One region of the Anoxybacillus sp. P3H1B genome, then DNA from elsewhere that is predicted to be linked to it. Evidence: riboswitches for the same ligand, from Rfam matches in the RefSeq annotation. Region 1 holds a riboswitch; the other holds the start of a gene.
The links. Region 1 has a riboswitch for S-adenosylmethionine ahead of metK (methionine adenosyltransferase). Riboswitches for the same ligand answer to the same signal wherever they lie in the genome.

Region 2: linked by a shared signal. The riboswitch ahead of mtnK (S-methyl-5-thioribose kinase) and the one ahead of metK (methionine adenosyltransferase) in region 1 are both predicted to bind S-adenosylmethionine.

What each region holds. Positions count from the first base shown of each region.
Region 1 covers NZ_LPUG01000024.1:45,919-49,126, forward strand. Annotated here, with positions in the region: gene pckA (phosphoenolpyruvate carboxykinase (ATP)) at 1-971, opposite strand, end outside; SAM riboswitch class I at 1,192-1,307, shown strand; gene metK (methionine adenosyltransferase) at 1,470-2,678, shown strand; gene asnB (asparagine synthase (glutamine-hydrolyzing)) at 2,864-3,208, shown strand, end outside.
Region 2 covers NZ_LPUG01000011.1:55,890-59,097, reverse strand. Annotated here, with positions in the region: gene AT864_RS04425 (pyridoxal phosphate-dependent aminotransferase) at 1-258, opposite strand, end outside; gene AT864_RS04420 (carbon-nitrogen family hydrolase) at 354-1,169, shown strand; SAM riboswitch class I at 1,259-1,366, shown strand; gene mtnK (S-methyl-5-thioribose kinase) at 1,458-2,651, shown strand; gene mtnA (S-methyl-5-thioribose-1-phosphate isomerase) at 2,669-3,208, shown strand, end outside.

The DNA.
Region 1 (3,208 bases):
ATCGGATACGCTGCGCGCGTATTTTCGGTCAACGTTGCGTTGTCGTAGTCAGGAATGCGTGTGTTTTCATCTAGAACGACGTTTTCCAGTACAGCGCCAAAGCGGATCGCATCAAAGATTTGCGGCTCTTTTTCACGTGAAAGATTGATGCATTTTGCATAGCAGCCGCCCTCAATGTTAAACACTCCGCTATTGGACCAGCCATGTTCATCGTCTCCAATTAAACGGCGCTTCGGATCGGCAGAAAGCGTCGTTTTTCCGGTTCCTGATAATCCGAAAAATAGTGCGACATCTCCTTCTGGACCGACGTTTGCCGAGCAGTGCATTGGTAAAATGTTTTGCTCTGGAAGAAGGAAATTCATCACAGAGAAAATGGATTTTTTAATTTCTCCCGCATATTCAGTACCGCCAATGAGCACGATGCGGCGTTCAAACGAAATGATAATAAACGTTTCTGATTTTGTTCCATCGACAGCTGGATTCGCTTTGAAGTTTGGTGCGGAAATGACTGTGAACTGTGCATCGTGTGTTTCCAGCTCTTCCTGTGTCGGACGGATAAAAAGCTGATGTGCGAATAAATTGTGCCAAGCAAATTCATTGATAACCTGAATAGGCAGGCGATAGGCCGGATCAGCTCCAGCGAAGCCTTTGAATACGAATATCTCATCTTTTTGCATTAAATAGTCGATGACTTTATGATATAATTGATCAAAGACTTCTTCGGAAATCGGTTGATTAACTGTGCCCCAATCGATTTTTTCTTTTGTGGAGGCTTCCGCTACAATATATTTATCTTTTGGTGAACGTCCCGTATATTTTCCAGTTGTAGTGGCAACCGCGCCAGTCGCTGTCAGCATTCCTTCTTTGCGCTCAAGAACTTTTTCTACTAGTTGAGAAACAGACAAATTTTGCTGTATGTTTTGCCGTTGGAGCAGTATATTCAACTTATTGGTAACATCAACAATGCTCATCTACAAAACCTACCTTTTTGTAAAGTTATAAACCTGAAATTAGTATAACACATTTAAATAATTAGTCCATACTATTTAACGTAATTTTTCACGTTTATTTTTTGTCTATTTTGTTGCAAATACATATGGAGAAAATTACCCTGTGCAACATGAAAAAATTTTGCCGAATCATGTTGACTTTTTTTTGTTGATTAAGCTATGATAACATATTGAACGGTTACTCTTATCCCGAGTTGGTGGAGGGACAGGCCCAATGAAACCCAGCAACCGTCACAACAATTATACATGTGAAATGGTGCTAACCTGTGGCAAGGCATAGCCCTTGAACGATAAGAGTGAAAGGCGCGATATGAAAGCAAATCACCTTTCCTCGATATCGAAGGAAAGGTTTTTTCGTTTATATAAGCGGGGGAATGAGTGCCGTATCAATTTTTCAGTGATCAGAGGCGCAAAAGGCGGCGTCTCTCAAACATGAACATAAGAGGAGGAAAACAACGAATGTCAGCCAAACGCCGTTTATTCACTTCTGAATCTGTTACAGAAGGCCATCCTGATAAAATTTGCGACCAAATTTCCGACGCGATTTTAGATGCGATTTTAGCAAAAGATCCAAATGCCCGCGTAGCATGCGAAACAAGCGTAACAACGGGTCTTGTATTAGTGAGCGGAGAAATTACGACATCCACATATGTGGATATTCCGAAAATCGTTCGCGATACGGTTCGCGAAATTGGTTATACTCGTGCGAAATTTGGCTTTGATGCTGATACATGCGCAGTATTGACATCGATCGACGAGCAATCACCTGATATTGCCATGGGTGTTGACCAGGCATTAGAGGCGCGTGAAGGTCAGATGACTGACGAAGAAATCGAAGCGATTGGCGCGGGCGACCAAGGATTGATGTTTGGATTTGCTTGCAATGAAACAAAAGAGCTTATGCCTCTGCCGATTTCGCTGGCGCACAAATTAGCTCGCCGTCTCTCAGAAGTGCGCAAAGAAGATATTTTGCCGTATTTGCGTCCAGATGGAAAAACGCAAGTAACAGTGGAATACGATGAAAATGGCAAGCCGGTACGCATCGACACGATTGTTGTTTCGACACAGCATCATCCAGAAATTACGCAGGAGCAAATCGTGCGCAATATTAAAGAACATGTGATTCAACCAGTTGTTCCAGCGGAATTAATCGACGAAAATACAAAATACTTTATCAATCCAACAGGTCGTTTTGTGATCGGCGGTCCACAGGGAGACGCTGGATTAACAGGCCGTAAAATCATTGTTGACACATATGGAGGCTATGCTCGCCACGGCGGTGGCGCGTTTTCAGGAAAAGATCCGACAAAGGTTGACCGTTCGGCAGCCTATGCTGCGCGTTATGTCGCTAAAAATATTGTCGCTGCTGGCCTTGCTGAAAAATGCGAAGTGCAGCTAGCCTATGCAATCGGCGTGGCAAAACCAGTGTCCATCGCCATTGATACATTTGGCACAGGAAAGGTATCTGAAGACATTTTAATTGAAGTGGTGCGCAATAACTTTGATCTTCGTCCTGCTGGCATTATTAAAATGCTTGATTTGCGCCGTCCGATTTACAAACAAACGGCGGCCTATGGTCACTTTGGCCGCGCGGATGTGGATCTTCCATGGGAGCGCACAGACAAAGCGGAAGCGTTAAAAGAGCAGGCTCTTGCATTGGCGAAGTGATAAGGCATCAAAAGAGAGTTACATGAATATGTAGCTCTCTTTCTCTTTTCTGTTTGATTTGCAACGAATGTTGATAAGGTTCGACTAATTTATTGTAATCAATGGTTAAAATAAATGTAACGTTCCAAATGTCCAAATCTGTGGTATAATTTTCGAGTTGAATATAAAGAAGTAGGTGAAACGGCATGTGCGGTTTTATAGGTTGTGTCCATGATCATCCAAAAACACTTGATGAACAATGGAAAAAAACGTTTGAAGAAATGAATGACATGATTACTCATCGCGGTCCTGACGATGATGGATATTTTTTTGATGAACATGTTCATTTCGGCTTTAGACGTCTCAGCATTATCGATTTAGAAGCTGGTCATCAGCCGTTATCGTATGAAAACGAAAAATATTGGATTATTTTTAACGGTGAAATTTACAACTATATTGAACTGCGTGATGAATTATTGCAAAAAGGATATCCATTTGCGACCCACTCCGATACAGAAGTCATTATTGCTTTATATAGCCATGAAAAAGAA
Region 2 (3,208 bases), on a different contig from region 1:
GCGCTGATAGAAAGCAGCCACCGCCTCTTTTAAAAACGAATAGCCACGAAACGGAGAATACTTATGGTATTTTGGATTAGCCGCCGCTTTTTGCAGCGCTTCTACGATATGCGGAGGCGTCGGTTGATCAGGATTTCCTTGACCAAGATTAATTACATCATGTCCTTGAGCCACCACTTTTCCTACTTTGTCGACAAGCGAAGCAAAAAACTGCTTCGGAAGACTTTGCAACAACTCGGATTGGACAAATGATTTCAATTGCTTCACCTACTCAAAAAATTCTTGAAATTCTAGTCAAACATCATATATCGTAAAAATTAAATTGTAAAGACATTTTTTTGGGGTGAATGATTATGACATTAAAAATTGCTTGTCTTCAGCTCGATATTGCTTTCGGAAATCCTGCGGAAAATAAACGCCGCGTTCAACAAGAGATCGAAAAAGTTTGTCAAAGCTCTGTTGACGTCATCGTCCTTCCTGAACTATGGACAACCGGATACGATCTCGCACGCCTTGACGACATTGCTGATGAGAATGGCGCTGATACCAAATCGTTTATTAGCAAGCTCGCACGCCTGCACAACGTCTGTATTGTTGCTGGCTCCATTGCCAAAAAAACCGCTGCCGGCATCACCAATACCATGTACATTGTCAATCGAGACGGCGACATTGTAGGAGAATACAGCAAACTCCATCTCTTTCAGCTCATGGATGAGCATTTGTATTTACAACCCGGTGAATCGAGCGGCTTATTTACCTTGGAGCAAACATTGTGCGCGGGAGTCATTTGCTATGACATTCGCTTCCCTGAATGGATTCGCGCCCATACAACCCAAGGCGCAGAGTTATTGTTTGTGGTCGCCGAATGGCCACAGCCCCGCCTTGAACATTGGCGAACCCTTTTGCAAGCGCGCGCGATTGAAAATCAATGCTATGTAATCGCCTGCAATCGTGCTGGAAAAGATCCGAACAATCAATTTGCCGGCCATTCACTTGTCATTGATCCATGGGGAGTCATCCTCGCCGAAGCCGATGAAAATCCATGCTCTCTTATGGCCGAAATCCAGCTGTCAAAAGTGAAAGAAGTTCGCAAGCAAATTCCTATTTTCCAAGACCGCCGACCTGAGCACTATATTTCGGCCGAAAAAAATTTTCAAAAAAACAGTTGACAAAACTGGCAAATCGAATGTATGATTCGAATCAAGCGAATTGAAAAAAGTTTTGCATTGTTAAAAACATTCGAATAAAACTGAACAAACTCTTATCAAGAGCAGGTGGAGGGACGAGCCCGATGAAGCCCGGCAACCGACTTAACCAACGTTAAGCACGGTGCTAATTCTTGCAGCAACACGCTGAGAGATAAGAGGGGAGAAGCCGACTTCAAACCTCTTTCGAAAAGCGAAGGAGGTTTTTTCATTGTTTCATTGATTGAGTGAATGATAAGGAGGGTACAAATGATGACACATTCTAAACAATCCGTCTACGAGCCTTTAACGGAATCGGGAGCGGTTGCACTTGCTGCTCGATTAGGCTTATTTCCGGAAGGAACACCATTCATTTGTCAAGAAATTGGCGATGGTAACTTAAATCTTGTGTTCCATGTATTCGATCCCCAAACAAAGAAAGGAGTCATTATTAAACAAGCGCTACCATATGCAAAAGTGGTCGGTGAAAGCTGGCCGCTTACGCTTAAGCGGGCTGTCATTGAAAGCCATGCGTTGCGCACGTTTGCCGACTACGTTCCGCAATACGTGCCAAAGGTATACTACTCAGATGAGTCATTAGCGATTACCGTGATGGAGGATTTATCGCATCTGCAAATTGCTCGAAAAGGATTCATTGCTGGAAAAACATATCCGCTTCTTTCCCAGCACATTGGAGAGTTTATCGCTAAAACGTTATTTTACACATCGGACTTTGGCATGAACCAGCAGCAGAAAAAACAGCTGCAGCAAAATTTCATCAATCCAGAGTTATGTAAAATTACCGAAGATCTCGTCTTTACTGATCCGTTTTTCGACCATGAAACGAATAATTTTGAAGAGGAGTTGCGCCGTGACGTAGAGGCTCTTTGGAATGACGATGCGCTTCATCTTGAAGTAGCAAAACTCAAGCGGAAATTTTTAACGGAAGCCGATGCGCTCATTCATGGGGATTTACATACTGGAAGCATTTTTGCAAGCGACACAGAAACAAAAGTCATTGATCCTGAGTTTGCGTTTTACGGCCCATTTGGGTTTGATATCGGCCAATTTTTTGCCAATTTACTCCTAAATGCGTTGTCCCGTTCAGAACATGAGCCGCTATTGGCTCACATCGAAAAAACATGGAATGTATTTACGCACACGTTTGCTGCCCTTTGGGAACAGCATAATGTAGAACCGTATGCAAAAACCGAAGGATTGTTGCAAGACGTGCTGCAGCAAACGCTCATCGATGCGGTCGGTTTTGCTGGTTGTGAAATCATCCGGCGCACGATCGGCTTAGCCCATGTCGCCGATCTTGACGGAATCGAAGATCAACCTACGCGCATCCATGCCAAACAGCTTGCCCTTCAGCTCGGGCGACAACTGATTTTACATCGCCAGACGATCCATGAAGTGCAACAAATACGCTCTTTGTTCTTTCAAACATTTGCTGCCACTCATTAAACGAAAGGAAGAAGAATATGGATTCATTGCTCTCCATTCCGCGTTCTGTTGAATGGAATCACACACATTTGACCATTTTAAATCAGCAAAAGCTTCCAAATGAGACTGAATATTTAGAATTAAAAGATATTCAATCTGTGTGGGATGCAATTGCCACATTGAAGGTTCGCGGTGCTCCAGCGATTGGCATCACAGCTGCATACGGTCTTGCTTTAGCGGCACACAGCTATCAAACGAATTCTCTCGAAGATTTTCGCAACCTTCTGAAAAAGGATCGTGATTATTTGGCAAGTGCCAGACCGACAGCCGTCAATTTATTTTGGGCGCTCGACCGCTTGATGGCCAGCATTGCGAACGTTTCGTCTGTCGCCGATGCCAAAAAAGCATTGGTTCATGAGGCAATCCGTATTCAAAGCGAGGATGAGAACACATGCCGCTCCATCGGTGAACATGCCCTTTCTCTTTTTCAAGAGGGAGATCGCATTTTAACCATCTGCAACGCTGGATCAATCGCTACGGCTCGGTATGGTACCGCGCTTGCTCCCCTTTATTTGGCA